3 regions of the Paenibacillus sp. FSL R10-2771 genome follow, and region 3 is predicted to be linked to each of the others. Evidence: riboswitches for the same ligand, from Rfam matches in the RefSeq annotation. Region 3 holds a riboswitch; each other region holds the start of a gene.
What was found. Region 3 has a riboswitch for thiamine pyrophosphate ahead of thiC (phosphomethylpyrimidine synthase ThiC). Riboswitches for the same ligand answer to the same signal wherever they lie in the genome.
Positions count from the first base shown of each region.

Region 1 (7,249 bases), 3.5 Mb from region 3:
TACCCCTCACTCTGTGCCGCATACAAAAAGGAATGAACGGCGTTCGGATACCAGTCGAGCATGATCGTCAGCTTATGGGCTGTACCGTCTGCGGCTGCCGCCGGAGCGGATGATGCCGATGATGAGCCGGAGCCAGCCGGCACGTTATTGCCAGCCGACCCGTTATTGCCGGCGCAGCCTGGCAGAACCAAGAGAACAGACAGGAGCAAAACATAAGGCAGCAACTTATAAGGTTGAGCACTACGGGGGTAGAGATAACGGTTATAGCGGATTGGAGTCATGAATAACGTCCTCTTTTCGTCAGAAATAACTTCTCGAGCGTAGCAATACACAGAAACAAAGTGATCCCAAGGGCGGACAGCAGCACAACAGCGGCAAACATCTCGGCACTTTGCAGATTGCCGGCCATTCTCCGGCTGAAATAACCAAGCCCCCGGCTGCCTCCAAGCCATTCGCCGATGGTAGCGCCAATGACGCAGTACACCACCGACAGCTTCAGTCCGGAGAAAAAGGACGGCAGGGCCAGCGGAACAGCAGCCTTGCGGAGAATCTGCCAGCGGTTCGCGCCAAGCGTCAACAACAGCTCGCGGTACTGCTCCGTATTCTTGCCCAGCCCATCGTAGGTGCCGACAACCACCGGGAAGAAGGCGGTCAGGAACACTACGGCAACCTTGCTCCACAAGGTATAGCCGAACCACATGATAAACAGGGGAGAGAGGGCAACCAGCGGAATCGTCTGGCTGATAATCAGCAGCGGATACAGCGCTTTGGCCAGCGGCCTGAACAGATGCATGCCCGTTCCCAGCAGACTGCCGCAGAAGACGGACAGAGCGAAGCCTGTTAGTACCTCAAGCAGCGTTGCAGGCAGGTGAACGCCGAAGAGTAAATGCCTGTCTTCCATCAGAGCAATCCAGATGGCAGTGGGAGCCGGCAGGATGAACGGAGGAATCAGCCCCAGCCGGGACACCGTTTCCCAGACCGCAAGAATCAGCAGCACAAGCAGAATAGCCGGGCTGTACTCCCGCAGCAATCTTCTATAGAAGACGGTTGTCATACAGCTTCAGCTCCAAATCCTGCCGCAGGGCAACAAACTGCGGTTCGTAATTCTGACTATGATGTCTGGGGCGGGGAAGACCGGTGATGAATTCCTGCATACCGCCCCCGGCACCGCCGGTCATCAGATAGATGCGGTCACTAAGCAGAAGCGCTTCTTCAAGGTCATGGGTAATGAACAGCACAGTCTTGTCCAGTCCCGACCATAATTCCAGCAGCCAGCGGTGAAGCTCCCGCTTGGTTATGGCGTCCAGTGCCCCGAACGGCTCGTCCAGCAGGAGCAGCTCATTCCCGGCGGCAATGGTGCGGAGTACCGCAACCCGCTGGCGCATGCCGCCCGACAGCTCATGCGGATACGCAGCCCCCGTATCACCAAGACCGAACTGCTGCAGCATGCTGCGGATCTGAATAACGGCTTCCTCTTTGGAGCCGTTCCGCTTCAGTTCCCAGGGCAGCAGGCAATTGTCCAGTACGGTTCTCCAGGGCAGCAGGAGATCCCGCTGCGGCATATAGCCGACCTGGCCGAGCCGCTCCGAGGCGTTATTAGGCGGTTGCCCATGCAGGGCAACCTCGCCGCTGCCGGGTTCCAGCAGGCCCGCGATAATCTTGAACAGCGTACTTTTGCCGCAGCCGCTGGCACCCACGACGGAGATGAACTCGCCGCGGCGGACCTTCATGGAGATTCCGGAGAAGACCGGAGCCCTTGAAGCTGCGCCGAAAGAATAGGACAGGTTAGCGATGTTGATCATAGGATGGGGAAGCAAGCCTCCTTAGGGAAAAGTGTTTACGCTACGAAAACAAGAAAGACCCATCCATTTCCGGAGGAAATGAATGGGCCTGAAGGTACAGTCAGTTTGCAAAGACGCGGAACCGCTGATACATTCTGCTCCACTTCCCTCCGCTGGTATGATCCAGATCAGGTTCCAAGGGTCCGGAGCTTAAGCTCCGTCTCAGTCGGCCGACTCCCCTAGTGAAATAACAGGTGCTATTGAATTCGTAATTGCTACTTAATATACCATAATTTCCCCGCTTGTAAAGAGCCTGTGCTCAGCGCTTGGAGAGGCCGGTGATGAACAACGCAACAATTCCCCGCGAGATTTCCTCTTTGGAGGAGCCGTTCCGTTTCTGTTCATACAGGTAAAGATCGGGACTAAGTACAGAGATCAGCGCTGTGGCAGCGAAGCGGGGATCGATCCCGATAATCTCTCCATTCGCGGATGCGCGGTGCAGAAGTTCACCCATAATCACTCCGAGCCGCTGGAAAAAAGGATGTTCGAACTGGGTAAGCTGCTTCTTGCCGGTGAATTCGGATTTGATCATGTTCAAGAGCTCCGCATATTGCTCAATGAAACCAACGACCTGCTCAATGCTGCTCTGCAGATGCGCGAGGGCAGCCGTTTCACCAGCGCTGGCAGCAAGCTGCTGTTCCATCCCCGACAGAAACTGCTCGGTGCTGTCCAGCAGCAGGGCCGAACAGATTTCGCCCTTATCAGTGAAGCGGCGGTAGAGCGATCCCTGCCCTATACCGGCCCGTTTGGCGATGCCGTACATACTGACAGCTTCGAGGCCGCTCTCGGTGAACAGCTGGCGGGCCGCCTCGAGAATCCGCTGCATATAAGGATCGGCGGGTTCTTTTGCAGCGATGTCTGTGTTCTCTGTGTTATCTTTGTTCTCTGTGTTCTCTGTATTGTCCGGAGCTGCTGATGTTACAGGTTCAACTTCCGTTTCTGTTTTTTTCATGATATCCCCTTTCATATAAAGTAAATCCTGCCCATAATACAACATTTCCCTCATTCGATCGGCCTAAATCCCAAATTGTTGTATAAAATGCATTATTTCAGCTTGTTCAAGCAGTTTAGCAGAACTATTCTTGTATTTCATACAACAATCCATCCGGAAACCCGGCTATCCATGAATCAAAGCTGCAAAATATACAACATTTATGCCTACAGTGCGTCCTAAGAAATCTCTATTCTGCCGGTAAACGAATCAAGTGTGGGGAATTGGCGTATTCCGCTTGACACATCGGACAATTGTCCGTAGACTATGAAATGCGAACGCGGACAATTGTCCGTTCACTAATTATATAGACAAACCTGCCCGCAGGTCAACGTAGTTGAAGCGGACACTTCAGGAGGAGAAGGAGTATGGATCAGACCTTGAAGCAGGATGCCGATTTCCGGTTATCCGGCATTCTAGTTCCGCTGCTGGCGATTATTGCCGGCGTATTTATGGTCGTGCTGGATAGTACGGCAATGAATGTGGCATTGTCCAGACTGGTAGTGGATTTCAATACAGACCTGCATACGCTGCAGTGGGTCGTAACCGGGTATATGCTGGCGCAGGCTTCGGTCATTCCGCTGTCAGGCTGGCTGTCTGACCGGTTCGGGGCTAAGAACGTCTTTTTGACAGCTGTTATTGTGTTTACGATCGGCTCCATTCTGTGTGCAACGCCAAGCAGTGCAGAATGGCTGGTCGTTTTCCGGGTATTGCAGGGTCTTGGAGGGGGCTGTGTGCTCCCGGTCGGGATGGCTTATGTGTACAGACTGGCTCCGAAGAGTAAAGTCGGCGTTGTTATGGGGATTATGGGAATTCCCGTGCTGTTCGCTCCGGCGATTGGTCCTGTATTGTCAGGCTGGCTGGTGGAATACCACTCCTGGCGCTGGATCTTCCTGATTAATATCCCCATCGGTATTATCTGTGTGCTGATCGGGCTGCGAAAGCTGCCGAATGCGGCGAAGAACACCGTTCCCGGCATGGATAAATTCGGAATGGTGCTCGGACCACTGGCTTTTGCTTCACTCACTTACGGTGTAAGTCAGGGTGCGCAGAGCTGGACCGCGGACAAAACGCTAATCGGGTTATCTCTGGGAGCTGTTGCACTGATTGCCTTTGTCATTGCCGAGCTGCGTTCCAGGACCCCTTTACTGGAGCTGAGGATTCTGAAATCCGTGGATTTCACCACCGGAATTATCGTGCAGTGGATCGCCCAGTTCGGCTTATATGGTGCTTTATTTCTACTGCCGCAGTTTCTGCAGCAGGCCCGCGGCTTCGGCGCATTTGATACCGGATTGACCCTGCTGCCGCAGGCCATTGCTTCCGGGCTGATGATGCCAATTGCCGGAATTCTGTTCGACCGGATCGGGGTGCGCTGGCTGGTGGTTTGCGGACTCAGTCTGGTCTCTGGCGCATTGTTTCAGTATTCCCATGTCGATCTGACCACCCAGAGCCGTGATCTCATTCTTCCGCTAATCATGTGCGGTGCAGGGATGGGGATGATGATGATGCCGATGAATACGCATCTGCTGAACAAGGCGCCAGGCAATCTGGTCAACCGGGTAACCTCACTCACCAACTCCATGCAGCAGGTCATTAACTCACTTGCAGTGTCAACACTGGTTACGATTCTGACGGCCAGAACCTCCGCGCGTGGTCTTGAAATGCAGGAGGCGGCAGCCGCTGCCGGGCAGACGGTGGACGGAGTCTCGAAGGAAGCCCTGCAGCTGGCCAAGCAGACTGTATTGGCCCAAGGCTTTGCCGACACCTTCCACATTATGATTTTTGTAGCTTTAGGCGGCGCCGTCCTTGGACTGCTGCTGCGCAGGGGCCGCAAACCAGAAAGCGGAGGCTCCAGGGAGAAAGCGTTGCCTGAAATCATGCACGGTTAATAGGTGCATTCACTTTCATAAGAAGTAAGGCGGCGATTCTCCGTTACTGGAGGGTCGCTGTTTTGCGTTGTGGATCATTTAGTTTGTCTTCCACTGATGTAGAAATGCAATTTCGGGGCAAGCTAAACTATCAAAAACCTATATAACATAAATCCGATGTTTATTATCGGAAAAAGTTATTGACGGATGTAACAGCTCAGTGTTACGATTCATTTTGCCGGCAAGTCCGGAACATAAAGAGAGATGAGAGGGGATTAATCTTATGAAAAAACTTAGTCTGACAATTATGCTGCTCCTGACCATGGCCGTGGTTGCGGCATGCGGCAACAACAATAACAATAATTCAGCAACAGGCGGCAATGCGGCGGCTGAACCGACTGCGGCGGCTACGGATAGTGCAGCACCTGCTGAGCAGAATAGTCTGGAAGCTGTCAAAGCCAGCGGCAAGCTGCGTATCGGAACAGAAGGCACCTATGCCCCGTTCACATATCATGATGCCGACGGCAAGCTGACTGGTTTCGATGTGGAAATTGCTGAAGAAGTAACTAAACGTCTGGGCGTGGAAGCCGAGTTTATCGAGACTCAGTGGGACGGTATTTTTGCCGGCATGGATGCCAAGCGGTTCGATACGATCTTCAACGAAGTTTCCATTACGGACGAGCGCAAAGTGAAATATGATTTCTCCGACCCGTATATCGTATCCAAGGCTGTGCTGATCGTCAGTGAAGATAATGAAGATATCAAATCATTCGCGGACCTCAAGGGCAAGAAAGCCGGCCAGTCCCTGACAAGTAACCTCGGACAGATTGCAACGGATAACGGTGCAGAGATTGTATCCACAGAAGGCTTCAATCAGGCAATTGATCTGCTGACCTCCGGCCGAATTGATGCAACCGTTAATGACGGCTTGTCCTTCCTGGATCTGAAGAAGCAGAAGCCTGATATCAAGATCAAGCAGGTGGATGAGATTGCAGAAGGCTCGTATAGTGCAGCGGTCTTCCTGAAGGGTAACGATGAGCTTGTGCAGGCAGTGAATGAAGCGCTGACTGCCATGCATGATGATGGCACATATCTGAAGATTTCCGAGAAATACTTCGGTGCTGATGTATCGAAATAAGCTTTCCTGTGTAACGGCAGTCTCAAATAACTTATGGACACAGGGCGGAGCTGGTTGCTTCCGCCTTGCCGTTCCAAGAAGGATGTCAGAACGATGGATGACCGCAAAATACAAATATTTCTCGATTCACTGCTGCCTCTGTTCAAAGCCGGGGTGGCTTTTACCATTCCGCTGACCCTGGTCTCCTTTGCACTTGGGCTTACACTTGCTATAGTTACTGCACTTGTGCGGCTCTCTTCCTGGAGAATTCCGAAGCTGATTGCCGGCTTCTACGTCTGGGTCATCCGCGGAACACCGCTGCTGCTTCAGCTGTTTATTATTTTCTACGGGCTGCCTACGGTAGGTATTGTGCTTGATCCGTTCATCGCAGCTGTGATTGGCTTCACCCTTAGTGTCGGGGCATACTCCTCGGAAATTGTCCGGGCAGCTATTCTCTCCATACATAAAGGGCAATGGGAGGCTGCCTTCTCCGTCGGTATGAGCCGTGGACAGGCTTTGCGGCGGGTGATTCTGCCTCAAGCTGCCCGGGTATCGGTTCCGCCATTATCCAATTCATTTATTAGTCTGGTGAAGGATACATCACTTGCAGCAAGCATCACATATGTAGAAATGTTCAGAAAAGCTCAGCAAATTACAGCCACCACCTATGAACCGCTGCTGTTGTATTGCGAAGCGGGTTTATTCTATCTGTTATTTTGCTCAGTATTATCGGTGCTGCAGAAATACCTGGAGAAGCGGCTGGACCGGTATTCGGCCAGTTAAGGAGGCATACCCATGATTGAAATACGTGATTTACATAAATCCTTCGGTCCGCTGCAGGTCTTGAAGGGGGTTGATCTTACCGTTGAGCATGGCCAGGTGATGGTCATTATCGGACCTTCCGGCTCCGGCAAAACCACCCTGCTGCGCTGCTTCAACCTGCTGGAGACTCCCGACAAGGGCAGCCTGGCTCTGAATAATATTAAGCTGGATTTCACTCCCGGCGGCAAAATTCCACAGCGTACCGTGCTGTCTCTTCGCCAGCAGACGGGAATGGTCTTCCAGTCCTACAATCTGTTCCCGCATATGACGGCGCTCGGTAATGTAATGGAGGGCCAGGTGACCGTTCAGAAGCGTTCCAGGGAGGAAGCCAGAACGAAGGCGCTTGCCCTGCTGGACAAGGTAGGGCTGGCCGACAAGGCGGATACCTATCCGCATCAGCTGTCCGGCGGCCAGCAGCAGCGTGTGGCGATTGCCCGGGCGATGGCGGTCGAGCCGGAGGTGCTGCTGTTCGATGAGCCAACCTCGGCGCTCGATCCGGAGCTGGTCGGTGAGGTGCTGAAGGTCATCAAGCAGCTGGCCCGGGAAGGAATGACGATGGTCATTGTTACCCATGAGATGAAATTCGCGGCCGATGTGGCCGACCGGATCA
Region 1 covers NZ_JBBOBM010000001.1:3,778,372-3,785,620, reverse strand. Annotated here, with positions in the region: gene NSU14_RS16330 (ABC transporter substrate-binding protein) at 1-281, opposite strand, end outside; gene NSU14_RS16325 (ABC transporter permease) at 278-1,054, opposite strand; gene NSU14_RS16320 (ABC transporter ATP-binding protein) at 1,035-1,817, opposite strand; TPP riboswitch at 1,930-2,032, opposite strand; gene NSU14_RS16315 (TetR/AcrR family transcriptional regulator) at 2,101-2,793, opposite strand; gene NSU14_RS16310 (DHA2 family efflux MFS transporter permease subunit) at 3,201-4,721, shown strand; gene NSU14_RS16305 (amino acid ABC transporter substrate-binding protein) at 4,984-5,838, shown strand; gene NSU14_RS16300 (amino acid ABC transporter permease) at 5,932-6,600, shown strand; gene NSU14_RS16295 (amino acid ABC transporter ATP-binding protein) at 6,613-7,249, shown strand, end outside.
Region 1: another riboswitch for thiamine pyrophosphate. It lies ahead of NSU14_RS16320 (ABC transporter ATP-binding protein); the one in region 3 lies ahead of thiC (phosphomethylpyrimidine synthase ThiC).

Region 2 (7,249 bases), 380 kb from region 3:
TATTTCCGCGCAGATTTGGGTTCTACCCGTATATTTGGCTGATCTATCTGGTATTTCCGATCTTAAATCTTAAGGGATACAGCGGATACAAATTGTTGGCGGGTTATGTACTGGTGGGGCTGTTTGTGGTTACCTACCGCCAGCTCTACTGGTCGGAGGGCAAGACCTACTCGGCCTGGCTGGGATTGCAAATGCTGCTGATTGCCGTGTTATGCATCGTCTACAGTCCTTACAACTTATATATGGGCTTCTTCGCCAGCAACTTTATCGGCTGGTATACCGAGCTGCGCAGGTTCAAACAGGCTTTTATTGTGTTTACAGTGATGATAATCGGGCTGGCGCTGCTGTCTTTGGCCAAAATGTACGGTACGGAAGGCATATTCCTCTTTCCCTTTGTGCTGATGATGCTGATCTCCCCCTTTGGCATCCGCTCCATGAACCGCCGGCGGATGCTGGAGAAGGAGCTGGACCAGGCGAATGAGGTCATCAAGGAGATGGTCAAACGCGAGGAGCGGATGCGTATCGCCCGTGATCTGCATGACACGATGGGGCATACGCTGTCGCTGATTACGCTGAAAAGCCAGCTGGTCGAGAAGCTGGCCGTCAAGAATCCCGAACGGGCGCAGGCGGAAGCGCGGGAGATCCAGCGCACTTCACGGGCTGCGCTGCGGCAGGTGCGGGAGCTGGTCTCGGAGATGCGCGCGGTCTCTGTTGCCGAAGAGCTGGCCGAGGCCGGGGAGATGCTGCGCAGCGCGGAGATTCGGCTTGAAGTGGACGGAGATGCAGCGCTTCCGGGCGTATCTGATCTGACGCAGAATATTCTCAGCCTCTGCATCAAGGAGGCCATCACGAATATTGTGAAGCACAGCGGTGCGAACCTGTGCCGGATTGGCATCGGGATGACGGCTGGGGAGGTGCGGATCACGGTGGAGGATAACGGAGTTGGCGCCGGGCTGCAGGACCGGGGAGCTGAGGGGGCGGCGCAGCGCCGGGACGGCAACGGAATGAAAGGGATGGCGGAGCGGCTGGCCCTGATTGACGGTTCTCTGACCCTGGGCCCGGGAACGGGCAGTGGCATAGGGTCAGGAACAGGAACTGGGACAGGGGCAGGAACATTGTTAACTGTGGTGACGCCAAGAGTAGTCAAGGATAGAAAGGACGGGGAAACGGCATGATCAGCATCGTAATTGCCGAGGATCAGCGGCTGCTGCGCGGAGCGATGGCTTCACTGCTCGATTTGGAGGATGATATCGAGGTGGCCGGGGAAGCCGGAGACGGGGCAGAGGCACTGGCGCTGGTTGAACGTCTTCAGCCGGATGTATGTCTGATGGATATTGAGATGCCGCTGATGAGCGGTCTGGAGGTTGCGGAGATCCTGAAATCGCGGGGCTGTGCCACCAAAATCATCATCCTGACCACCTTCGCCCGGCCCGGCTATTTCGAGCGGGGCGTGAAGGCCGGGATTCAGGGCTATCTGCTGAAGGATGAGCCGGTGGACAAGCTGGCGGAGGCGATCCGCCGGGTGATGGACGGGCACCGGGAGGTGTCCCCCGAGCTGGTCTTCGGCAGCCTGCGGGAAGAGAACCCGCTGTCGGAACGGGAGCGGGAGATTCTGAAGCTGGCCGGCGCGGGCCGGAGTGCCGGGGAGATCGCCTCGGCGCTGCATCTCTCCTATGGTACCGTCCGCAATTACATCTCGGAGATTCTCGGCAAGCTGGAAGTGAAGAGCCGGATTGAGGCGGTGCGGCTGGCTGAGGAGAAGGGCTGGATGTAGGCCGGGGCATTGGATGAAGGCGGGGGCAACGGATGCAGGACGGGTTACTGGAGGTAGGTGGGTACTAGATGTAGGATGGGGCACTGGTGCAGGTAGGTACTGGATGTAACGGGTTAAATGTAGATGTCCTGGATGAACGGTGGAGCCGGATTTACTGCCAGTTCTGTTGTACTTTGTACAGCAGAACTCTGCAAAGATGGAGTTTTTGGACGAATATTCAGAAATCTGTTGTACGAAATACAGCAGAATGGGATTTATCTCAGAATATTGGGAATTCTGTTGCACCAAATGCAATCACTGGGACAATTGAGCATCTTAAGCTCACGCTGAATAGGCAATATGTTGTACGTAGTGCAACTCTGGTACCCCTTTAATAGGGTGTTTGGGAGAATTGTTGTACGAAATACAGCAATTCTCCCGCTAAGAGGCTTGGAGAAGGAGAAATGTTGCCTTTTGTACAACAATCTTGGATCAGGGGCCGGGATAAGGAGGGGAATGTTGTATTTAGTGCAGGATTTCTCCCAAACTCCACGAAAATGTGACTCCCCACCGCAAACGGCAGGTCATCGGAAAATGTGAATAGCTAGGTTCAGCTTATATGGGCCGAATAGCGGCGACTCACGTCAGAGGCTCTTAGCCTGCTCCTCGCGCATCCACAGCGAGAGCTGGCGCTTGAGCTGCAGGAACTCCGGCGCATCTGTGATTTCATCGCGGCGCGGACGCGGGAACGGCACATCTACGGTATGCAGGACGGAGCCGGGACGTCCGGAGAAAACATAGATGCGGCTGGAGAGCAGCAGCGCTTCTTCGATGTTGTGGGTGATGAAAAGCACGGAGCGGCGGTTCTCCTCCCACAGCTCCAGCAGCCAGCGCTGCATCTGCTCGCGCGTCAGCGCATCGAGCGCGCTGAACGGCTCGTCGAGCAGCATCAGCTCCTGCGGAGCGAGCATGGCCCGCAGGAAGGCGGCCCGCTGCTGCATGCCGCCGGACAGCATATGCGGATAAGCGCGCTCGAATCCGCCCAGGCCGACCTTGGCCAGCCAGTGGCGCGCGGCTTCGCGCGCCTCCGCTTGCGGCGCGCCCTGCAGCTCGGCGCCGAGCAGGACATTGTCCAGTGTGCTGCGCCACGGGAACAGCGCGGGCTGCTGCGGCATATAGCTGATCTTGCCGCGCTGCCCGGTAACCGGGATGCCGTCCATGCTGACGGTTCCGGCGTCCGGCAGCGTCAGGCCGCCGATAATGTGGAACAGGGTGCTTTTGCCGCAGCCGGAAGGACCGACAATCGAGACGAATTCCTGCGGCTCTACCGTCAGCGACACCTGATCCAGCACAGGCGTCTCCCGGCGGCGGTGCGTGAACGATTTGGATACGCTGCTGACTTCAAGTGCAGGCGGTGCGCTTCTGGGCTCGTCAAGGCTGCTGCCGGGGACGTCCTTCTTGAGCTGTACAGTATTCGTGAGTGGAGACACTTCGGTCAGCTCCTTCTATATAGAATTTTTGTACTTAAGGCTTTATCTCAAACGTGCTCAGTATAGCGTGTATTGTTACCCTGTGCGTGTTAAGCTTCCTTGCGCGGTTTCCAGCGCACGAGCCATTTCTCCAGCAGGGCAATCAGTGCAAACAGCACCAGACTCAGCAGCACAATAATGACAATGGCCACGAACATCCGGTCCGTGCGGTAAGAGGCCTTCTGCAGCAGCATATAATAGCCGATCCCTTTGTCCGCGCCAATCCACTCGGCAACCACTGCGCCCATGACGGCATAGGTCGCGGAGATTTTGAGCCCTGAGAACAGGGAGGGCAGGGAGCCGGGTAGCTCCAGCTTGGTGAAGATCTGCCAGTTGCTTGCACCGGCCATTTTCATATAGTTCAACATTACCCTGTCGCTTTGCGCCAGCCCGCCCATGGCCGCTACGGCAACCGGGAAGAAGCAGACGAGGGTGATCAGGACGATTTTGGGCAGCAGGCCGAAGCCGAACCAGATAATCAGCAGCGGTCCAAGGGCAATGGAGGGCACATTCTGGCTGAGGATCAGCAGCGGGTAGAGCGCTCGCTTAAGCCAGGGCAGCAGATGGAGCAGCAGAGCCACAATGAGGCCGATGCCGGTGCCGACCGGGAAGCCGATCAGGGTCAGCCGCAGCGTTGCGGCCGTATGCGCCCAGATCCCGGAGGCATTGCCGCGTGATTCACGCGCGATATCGGACGGGCTGGGCAGCTGCCAGGCCGGGATATGGAACACCGATACCGCAATTTGCCATGCGCCCAGAAAAAAGATGACCGCCACAAGGGGCGGCCAGATTTGTCTCCAGGTGCTTCTCACGGCCGGTATTTCTCCGTCAGCTTGTCCATGCTAATGCCGCTGGGATTATGGGCGATCTTGATCTGGGAGATCACGCTCGGGCTGCCGGAGGCAATCAGTGCCTCATGCATCTGACGTACAACTTCCAGCAGCTCCGTGAGCTCGCCTTCCATGGTGGTATCAAGCGGATTCACCTGGTGTTTAACCCCCGACTTCTGAATTACCTCAATCGCAGTGTCCACGTAAGGGATCGAATCCTCATTGTTTGGAGTCTTGGGAATTACCTGAATGCTAAGCAGTGTATTAGCCATTTATTATTCATTCCTCTCATGTAAGTTAGTGTCAGTACTATTCCAACCGGTGTTTATGGGCCTTCCGGCAAAAATTCATTCGTAAATGTACTTGCGGCATCGAGCGGTTTGTCCAGCAGCTTCAGGCCGTACATCCACTCGGCATAATTCTGCCAGATTTCTAGCTTCTGCTCACCCCAGCGGGCGGCATCGTCCTTGTATTTCGGGCTGAGCCATTTCTGGCTGGCCAGCACCAGCTCGGGATCAAGATCAGGCACGGCATCAGACAGGACCGTGGCCGCTTCTTCCGGATGGTCGATCGCGTATTGGTAACCTTTCGACGTAGCTTTGAGGAAAGCCTTCACCACTTCCGGATGCTCGGCGATTTCCTTCTCACTGGTGGTCAGCACCGGTGTGTAGTAATCCAGCTGCGGCGCATAATCCTTCAGGTACAGCATATCCAGCGGCTCGCCGCGCAGCTCGGCTTCGATCCCGGTCCAGGCGTAGAAGATCCAGGCAAAGTCGATATCGCGTTTCACCGCAGTGAAGAAGTCAGCTTCGCCGATATTCACCAATTTCACTTTGGAGACGTCTCCGCCATCGGGGTCCATGATGGCTTTCATAGCTGCTTCTTCCGCTGGAGAGCCCCAGCCTCCGTAGGTTTTGCCTTCGAAGTCTTTCGGCGTCTTAATGTTGCGGTCCTTCGGAGCGGCAAAGCCGGAGGTATTATGCTGAATGATAGCGGCGATGGAGACGAGCGGCACATCCTGCAGGCGGGCCAGGGTGAGCGCCTCCTGTGCACTGATGCCAAACTGGGCTTCACCGGAAGTAACCATGGTGTCAGATCCGGCAGCACCCGGCTGCACGATCTCCACGTCAAGACCTTCCTCCGCGTAATATCCCAGCTCCTTGGCGGTATACAGGCCGGTGTGATTCGTGTTCGGCGTCCAGTCCAGCGCAATCTTAACCGGGGTCAATTCTTTAGGCGCGTCGGTGGTACTGGCGGCTGCGGTTGCTTCAGGTGCAGCGGTGCTGTTCCCGGCGGCAGGTGTGCTGCCTCCGGCATTGCTGCCCGGGTTGACGTTCCCGTTGCCGCATCCGGCCATCACGAGCACAAGCATAGAGCTGAGCAGCAGCGGTAATACTTTTTTGACTCCCATTTCTCTTCTCTCTCCTTCCAGCAATCCCTAGTCTTCCAAAATTCAGAGTAACCCATACCAAAAAGCGCCCCGGAGACCGGGACGCCAGTTACTTGCGCAAGGTGAGTTCAACTTCAGGCCCATGAAGGGGCTCGGGGTTGAATGAAGATTCCTACGCTGGCATTATCCAGATCAGGTATAAGGGTCAGTATCTTGTGGGATACAATCTCAGCCGGCCAATTCCAGCACCCCTGGTTCTATGAAGTTCACGGGTATTGCTATGTTCTTACGGTGTATTATAGACGCCGCTCTTGCGGTTGTCCAGTCTCCCCGTCCTAATCTTCGAGCTTTAGCGGCAGAATCCAGGGGCCTTTGAGCAGGAATAGAGGCTCCGACATTCTAAAACGCAGCGTATCCGCGCCGGGCTCTGCATCCAGAAGAAGAGTCTTCAAGATTCTTGGGAATGTCTCGGTATCCTGCCAGCCGTATGAATATTTGTCCCCAGAACCCGGATAGCGGATGAAGAAATGCGTCAGTGACTTTGCCGCTTCGGGATCAAAATTCATATCCACATCAACGCTGACAGCCGTCCCGCTGCTGCGCTTAATGCGGGTGAATTCTACCGGGTAACCGGCGATCTCAGCGGTAATGTGGAGAGGCGCACTCTCCCCGCTGGCGGGCAGCGGCAGAACGACCTCCCGGGAGAGTGCCTTCCGTTCCGCTATTTCGATGTAAGGGATGACGACCCTGTAAGACTGTTCTTCAGCTGATGCCAATTCCCGGAACGAGAACTCCGACGGGTAGACCATGGTTGAAGGAGGTTCAACCTTCGCTTTGACTCCCTCTGCATTCTCGACATACAGGCCATTCCAGGATACCAGCGGCTCCAGTGAATAAGAATGGACGGCGGAGAACGAATCTGGAAGGGCCGGAACTAATTCAACGCGGACAAGTCCGTCATCCAGACGAACCGGAAAAGCCGTAATCCGCACATCCTGGTGCACATCGCTTGCGCCTAAATGCTGCAGATCATCGGCGGTCACCGGTGCTTGAAGCACCAGTGGCCCGACTGCTGCTGCATTGATATACAGAGTAACCGGTTCAGCGGTTTCAAGCTCCAAATTTCCGGGAAGTGCAGCACTGTAGCTTGCATACCAGTCTCCGGATGCAGAAGACCGCATATTGGAAGTAAAGGTATAACGGTCCCCTCCAATGTCTGCCTGAAATTCAGTAATGACGGGAGTCTGCTGTCCACGCAGCGTAATGGTCCCGCTGTTCTCCTGCAGAAGTACGGCATTGACTGTCAGCTTTCCCTTGCCTATGGAAGCAGTGTAGGGCTTCTCCAGAACATAAAGCTGACTGCCCGGGCTGCTCTCCAGAACCGTACCGAAGCCGGGCAGGAAGCTAAGGGCTTGCTTTAGACCTGCCTGGACGTCAGGGGAGAACGCCAGCAGGCCTGCGGCCATAAGGATCGCGGCCGCCGCCGCTCCAATAGCTGCCCGCCGCCGCGGCTTGCGGACAGCAGCAGGCAGTTCAGGCGCCGGTTCAGTCTGAATAAGGTCGAGGGTACGGCTCTTGATCCGCTCAAGCGAAGCAATCTCTTCTTTAGACCCGGGTACGGGGCTTGACTCAGGCTCCGACAGTAATCCGTCCAGTGCAAGTTCAGCCTCGCTGAATTCCAGAAGATCGAGCTGATCAAATATGCTTTTCTCGCCGCTGTTCATATCCTTTACCATGACCCGAGTTC
Region 2 covers NZ_JBBOBM010000001.1:6,908,908-6,916,156, reverse strand. Annotated here, with positions in the region: gene NSU14_RS29810 (sensor histidine kinase) at 1-1,175, shown strand, start outside; gene NSU14_RS29805 (response regulator transcription factor) at 1,172-1,774, shown strand; gene NSU14_RS29800 (ABC transporter ATP-binding protein) at 2,398-3,243, opposite strand; gene NSU14_RS29795 (ABC transporter permease) at 3,333-4,094, opposite strand; gene NSU14_RS29790 (thiamine-binding protein) at 4,091-4,384, opposite strand; gene NSU14_RS29785 (ABC transporter substrate-binding protein) at 4,438-5,523, opposite strand; TPP riboswitch at 5,655-5,765, opposite strand; gene NSU14_RS29780 (hypothetical protein) at 5,838-7,238, opposite strand; gene NSU14_RS29775 (sigma-70 family RNA polymerase sigma factor) at 7,232-7,249, opposite strand, start outside.
Region 2: another riboswitch for thiamine pyrophosphate. It lies ahead of NSU14_RS29785 (ABC transporter substrate-binding protein); the one in region 3 lies ahead of thiC (phosphomethylpyrimidine synthase ThiC).

Region 3 (7,249 bases):
GGAGATGCGCTGGAGCGGATGGATCATCCCAATATCGACGAAATTGTCGTCACGGATTCTATTGCGCTGCCGGATGAGCACTCCAGCAGATTCTCGGTGCTCTCTGTTGCACCTATGCTGGCAGAAGCCACACGTATTATCATCGAAGGCGGTTCCATAGACAAGCTATTTAGAGACGCGGGGATATAGTCCCTGCGTTTCTTTTTACAGTTATGCTGCAGCAGCAACTTTTCAAGCTTTTTCCTCCCCTTAACTCTCCTCCCCGGTTGAGAATCTCACTACCACATGTGGTATACTGTGTGAAGAAGACAGCCAAGTCCATAAATGGAAACGAAAAGAACACTTAAGACAGGGAGTATGGGTATATATTTGATGCCGCTCTCCTATTTTTCGTTAGGCTAGGGAAGCTTACAAAGGGAGGTGCCTTGCTTCCATGATTGAGAAAACTTCAGAGAATGATACGGACAGCGGTAATGTGATTCCGGTCACTCTGGATGCCAATTTTTTCTTTGAAAGAGCCGTACGGTCGCTTGACCGCTTTCAATATGATAAGGCATTAAAGAATTTTCGCAAAGCTGTTGAATATGAGCCGGATAATCCGGTGAATCATTGCAACATGGCGGGTATATTATCTGAGATGGGTAATTACACAGCATCTAATGAGATTCTGACCCATGTACTGGAGAAGATTGATCCCGCAATGACCGAATGTCATTTCTATATGGCTAATAATTACGCCAATATGGAAAGCTTTGAAGAGGCGGAGCGTTCGCTGGTCACGTATCTGGAGGAGGATGCCAGCGGCGAGTTCATGGCCGAATCCGAAGAGCTGATGGAGTTGCTGCAATATGAGCTGAACCGTCCTGCTCCGCTTGTGCGGATCCGCAGCCGTGAGGGTGTGGTCGAGCATGACCGGGCCCGCAGTCTGCTGGAGGAGGGCAAGTTTCCCCAGGCCGTAGAGCTGCTGGAAGAGATCATTGCGATCTCGCCGGACTTTCTGGCTGCGCATAATAACCTGGCCCTCGCTTATTTCTATATGGGCCGGTTTGCCAAAGCGAAGGAATGCCTGAACGAGGTGCTGAAGCAGGACCCCGGCAATCTGCATGCGCTCTGCAATATGGCGATCTTCCTGCAGTATGCAGGTGACAAGGAGCAGCTGGATTCTCTGCTGGGCATGCTTGAAGCCACTGTGCCTTTTCATCAGGAGCATGTATTCAAAATGGCCACGACGATGGGCATCCTGGGCAGACATACTGCAGCATACAGCCACTTCCGGCGTCTGCTGAAGGATGAAGAGGTCGCCGGAGACGCCGGCCTGTATCATTACTGCGCAGCAGCGGCCAGCAACAGCGGCCTCTACACTGAAGCGCTACGCTGCTGGAGACAGGCTGCGAAGCTGGACCCTGAGTCTGCCGTGCCGGCATTCTTCCTGTCCCAGCTCCAGCAAGCCCGGGGAGAAGACAGACCCATGCCTGCTGTCAGCTATAATTACCAATTGCCTTTCCAGGAGCAGCTTAAGCAGTGGAAGGGGAATACAGGCAAGTTCACCGAAGAAGTACGGAACAATCCGCTGCTGCGAGCCTCGTTCTTCTGGGCGCTGCGCTACGGCGATTCCTCCACGAAGCTGCAGGTGACCGAAGCCCTGCGCTGGATTGAGGATGAGGAGATGTCCGAGGTACTGCGCGGAGTTCTGGAGCATCAGCCGCTCCAGGAGGACCGGCTGCAGGAGGCGGCGCTGTTCAGCCTGCAGCGGCTGATTGGAGAGAATCTGGAAGAAGCTGCAGCTCCTGAGGAAGAGCCGTTGCAAGCGGCTTCCAGCCCCAAGGGCCCGGCTGAATGGAAGGAAGACTGGCAGCGGATTATCGATCATACGGTGGCCATGATGGACCGGAGATATGATGCTGTGCAGAAGAAGGATGCAGAGTTTATCTGGAAGCAGTTCATCGGCAGCCTGTATCCGGATGTACCGTTATTCCGCAATGACGGCGGCTGGTGTGCGGCACTGGAGTATCTGACTGCCAGGCTGCACGGGCGTCCGGTCACCTTCCGCGAGGCGGCACAGCGTTACGGCGTCTCGGTCTCCATGGTAAGCCGCTATGCACGGCGGATCGACAGTGAATGCGATACCCAGGGCATGCTGCCGGGAACGGACGGCTTGTCGCCGTCCACCAACAATATTTGAACCCTTTTTTCAAATATAAGAATCTATACGTTTCTCACGATAACTTATCCTTATATTTCTCGCTGAAACGGTACCGTCTTAATAAAAGGACGATAAAGCCGTTTCCACTTGTAAATACAAACCTACTTGTAAGGAGGCCAATGTAATGTACAAAACGATTGTAATCGGAACAGGCCCGGCCGGGCTGACTGCCGCGATTTATCTGGCGCGCGCGAACCTGAGCCCGCTCGTAATTGAAGGCTTGCAGCCGGGAGGACAGCTGACAACGACGACAGAAGTGGAGAACTTTCCAGGCTTCCCTGAAGGAATTCTGGGTCCTGATCTGATGGACAACATGCGTAAGCAGGCCGAACGCTTCGGCGCTGAATTCAAGAATGGCTGGGTGGAGTCGGTTGACTTCTCTCAGCGTCCGTTCAAGGTGACTGTAGACGGAATGGGTGTACTGGAAGCGGAGTCGGTCATTATTTCGACCGGCGCCTCCGCCAGATACCTGGGTATCCCGGGCGAGCAGGAGAATGTAGGACGCGGGGTCAGCACCTGTGCGACCTGTGACGGATTCTTTTTCCGTAACAAAAAGATTGTCGTGGTCGGCGGCGGCGATTCCGCGATGGAGGAAGCCAGCTTCCTGACCCGCTTTGCTTCCAGCGTAACGCTGGTGCACCGCCGTCCGGAGCTGCGTGCTTCGAAGATCATGCAGGACCGCGCACGCGACAACAGCAAGGTGTCATGGGCACTGAACCGCACGCCGCTTGAGGTAACCGTCGGCGATACCGGAGTTAAGGGCATCACCGTCCTTAACAATGAGACGGGACTTACCGAGCTGGTGGAAGCGGATGGTGTATTTGTCGCTATCGGACATACACCGAATACCGCTTTCTTAGGCGGGCAGATTAACACCGATGCCAATGGCTATATAGTGGTTAACCCGGGCACCACAGAGACGAATATTCCCGGCGTATTCGCTTGCGGCGACGTGCAGGATACGCGTTACCGTCAAGCCATATCGGCAGCCGGAACCGGCTGTATGGCCGCCATGGATGCCGAGAAGTTCCTGGAAGGCACGATGGTGCATGACTGGAGCGAATCGCTCGATAAATAACCGGAGAAGGTTCTTGTTATTTACGGGTTTACAAAAAAATCCTATACCAGTAGAATGTATTTAATTAGATAAGATACCCACTAGGGGAGCCTGAATAGGCTGAGACGGGAAAAGTGAATTTCCGGACCCTTGAACCTGATCTGGATCATACCAGCGTAGGAAAGTGGAGTCGGACCTTTTTTTGAATACAGTCTTATTGGGCTGTTCCTTTGATAAAGCCGCTCCAGGTGGAGCGGCTTTTTGACTTGCAAGAATTCATATGCCTTGTGCTATACATGATTCTTCGGCTCAGTCTGCTGCGTGAAATCTTATCTGATTGGCTCATAGAGCGAAGAGGAGGAGATTAGAATGCCAGAAATGATGAAGAACGAAGAGGTGGACCTTTCCCGATTTCCTGCAAGCCGCAAAGTGTATGTAGAGGGCTCGCGCCCGGATATTCAGGTTCCGATGCGGGAGATCAGCCTCAGCAGAACCGAGGGCGTTGCCGGGGAAGAGGAGAACGAACCGCTGCGTGTCTATGACACAAGCGGAATTTACACCGATGCTGCGCAAGAGGCTGACATTCGGAGGGGGCTGCCGCCGCACCGTTTATGCTGGATTGCGGAGCGTGGCGATTCGGAGGAATACACCGGAAGAGCTGTGCAGCCGCAGGATAATGGAATCCGCAGGGGCGGGCCGCCCGCAGAGGCTTATCCAGGGCTGCAGCGGAGTCCCCTGCGGGCACATGCGGGCAACAATGTTACCCAGCTGCATTATGCGCGGCAAGGGATCATTACTTCGGAAATGGAGTATATCGCGATCCGCGAGAATACCCGGCCGGAATTCGTAAGGGATGAGGTGGCCGCCGGACGGGCCATTATTCCGGCCAACATCAATCATCCCGAGAGCGAGCCGATGATTATTGGCCGTAACTTCCTGGTTAAGATCAATGCGAACATCGGAAATTCTGCGGTGTCTTCTTCTATTGAAGAGGAAGTGGAGAAGATGCGGTGGGCAACCCGCTGGGGGGCCGACACCATCATGGACCTCTCCACCGGCTCCAAGATTCATACCACCCGTGAATGGATTATACGCAATTCTCCTGTGCCTGTCGGCACGGTGCCCTTATACCAGGCGCTCGAAAAGGTGAACGGCATAGCCGAGGATTTAACCTGGGAGCTCTATCGCGACACGCTGATTGAGCAGGCGGAGCAGGGGGTCGATTACTTTACCATTCATGCCGGGGTGCTACAGCGCTATATTCCGCTGACTGCCGGAAGAATGACGGGAATCGTATCACGGGGCGGCTCGATTATGGCCGCTTGGTGCCTTGCCCATCAGCAGGAGAACTTTCTGTACACACACTTCGAAGCTATATGTGAGATTATGAAGACGTATGATGTGGCCTTCTCTCTGGGGGACGGACTTCGTCCGGGTTCTATAGCAGATGCCAATGACGAAGCTCAATTCGCTGAGCTGGAGACACTGGGAGAGCTGACAGCGCTGGCCTGGAAGCACGATGTTCAGGTAATGGTTGAGGGCCCGGGGCATGTGCCGATGCACAAGATTAAGGAGAATATGGACAAGCAGCTCGAGATTTGCCGGGAAGCCCCTTTTTACACCCTGGGTCCGCTCACTACCGATATTGCACCCGGTTATGATCATATCACTTCAGCCATCGGGGCGGCGATGATCGGCTGGCTCGGGACGGCTATGCTGTGTTACGTTACACCCAAGGAGCATTTAGGTCTGCCTAACAAGAATGACGTGCGCGAGGGAGTCATTACCTACAAGATCGCTGCACATGCCGCAGACCTCGCCAAGGGGCATCCGGGTGCACAGGACAGGGATAATGCGCTGTCCAAGGCACGGTTCGAGTTTCGCTGGCGAGACCAGTTCCATCTCTCTCTGGACCCGGAAAGGGCGCTGGAGTATCATGATGAGACGCTTCCTGCGGAGGGGGCGAAGCAAGCTCATTTCTGCTCTATGTGCGGTCCTAAATTCTGCAGCATGCGGATTTCGCATGATATCCGTAATTCCTACAGATTGAGCAGGTCGCTGTAAAAAGGCAAGTCTTCTATAGCTATTTCCCTGCTGTCCCATGCTGTAAAAGGCGTGAGGGCAGCTTTTCTTATGCGCGAATAGCACAAGATTCTTCTCCCTATTATGTGAAACCATGCACAACCGTTGGCGTAAATAGCATTATCCAAGTATAGGGAGTGAATCGAATGAGGAACAAAGACTGGCTCAAGGAAAGCGAACGTTTCAATGAAGCGGCTGAATACTATGATAGGTATAGACCCAGTTATCCATTCGCCCTGATTGAGCAGATTGTACAAGAAGCCTCTCTGACTAAGGAGTCCAGAATTCTTGAGATCGGTGCCGGGAGCGGTAAAGCCTCCGAATTATTCCTGGACCGCGGGTATGAGCTGCTATGTATTGAACCGGGCCCACAACTGGCGGAATTGGGAAGACAGAAGCATAGGGATAAAAACGTGCGATTTGTAACCTCCAGATTCGAGCACTGGTCTGGGCCGGAGAAGGATTTCGACCTGATCTTCTCCGCTCAAGCCTTTCATTGGGTGCCGCAGCCGGAAGGTTACAAGAAATGTGGGCGGCTGCTGAAGCCGGGAGGGCGGCTCGCGCTCTTTTGGAATTTTTATCTGCAGGGAGACAGTGAGATGGAGCAAGAGATTGCCGAGGTCTGTGCGGAGTATGAGGTATTCTGGTTTAATAAGCGGGATGTAATTGAACAGAGAGTGGAGCGAACTGTAGCAGAGCTGTCCGGCAGCGGAAATTTCAGAGCCCCGGAGGTCTACCGGTATCCTTGGGACAGCAGGGATGACGCGGATAGCTTCATTAACTTCCTGCGGACCTGCAACGGGTTCATCGGGCTGAAGGAAGCGGAGCAGATTGAATTAAGCGCCAGGTTACATAAGCTGATCGGCCGGAATGGCGGCACCCTGCAAAGGAATTTTATATGTACGCTTTTCATAGCCGAAGCCTTGAATTCTGTGAATTCTTAACATACATGGCTGTCCCTATGCTGTAACAGGCGTACGGGCAGCTTTTTCCTTAAAAGCTAATATGTTGTGGGGTAATTTTATACTTAGTGACTGTAATCACAATTTACCCCCCTGCCCTATGCTAAGCTGTTGCTGAGAAGAATTCTCAATTGTGAGGTGTGCAGATCTTGAGCAAAGTGTTGAAGCTAGATGAGTCTATATTGGAGCTGGTAACCAGGCACCCGGAAGCCGTAGATATTATGGCCGGTCTGGGTTTCCATGATATAACGAAGCCTGGAATGCTGCAGACGGCAGGCAGGTTCATGACATTATCCAAGGGCATGAAATTAAAGAGAATAGAGCTGGAAACCGTTCGGCTGGCCTTTGAGCAGCACGGCTTCGAGATTATTGAATAGAAGGAGAGAATATAATGAGCGAACTGATTAATAACCGTGAAGTGGATGTACCGGAGCAGACACGCCGCCAGGCTATGCTGAAGGAGATCATCAAGGAGCTGCATGCGGGTAAAAGTGTAGAGGAAGTGAAGGCGCGTTTTGCCGAAGCGGTAGGCGATGTGACTGTAGCTGAGATATCTGCCATGGAGCATTCCCTGATGACCGAAGAGGGTATTCCGGTAGAGGAAGTGCAGCGCCTATGCTCCGTGCATACGGCCATCTTCAAAGGCTCGATCGAGCAGATTCACCGCTCCTCGAAGGCTGAAGAGCAGCCGGGGCATCCTGTGCATACCTTCAAGCTGGAGAACCGTGAGATTGAACGGCTGGTTAACTTCCGGCTGGAGCTGCACACAGACAAGTTCAAGAAGAACGCCAGCGAAGAGATCATCTTCAAGCTGCTGGAGGATCTGAGCCTATTGCTCGACCTCGACAAGCATTACAGCCGCAAGGAGAATCTGCTGTTTCCTTACTTAGAGAAGTACGGCATTTATGGTCCAACCAAGGTAATGTGGGGCGTGGATGACGGGAT
Region 3 covers NZ_JBBOBM010000001.1:7,292,505-7,299,753, reverse strand. Annotated here, with positions in the region: gene NSU14_RS31520 (ribose-phosphate diphosphokinase) at 1-189, shown strand, start outside; gene NSU14_RS31515 (tetratricopeptide repeat protein) at 434-2,182, shown strand; gene trxB (thioredoxin-disulfide reductase) at 2,328-3,281, shown strand; TPP riboswitch at 3,354-3,460, shown strand; gene thiC (phosphomethylpyrimidine synthase ThiC) at 3,630-5,324, shown strand; gene NSU14_RS31500 (class I SAM-dependent methyltransferase) at 5,489-6,286, shown strand; gene NSU14_RS31495 (DUF1858 domain-containing protein) at 6,454-6,681, shown strand; gene NSU14_RS31490 (DUF438 domain-containing protein) at 6,696-7,249, shown strand, end outside.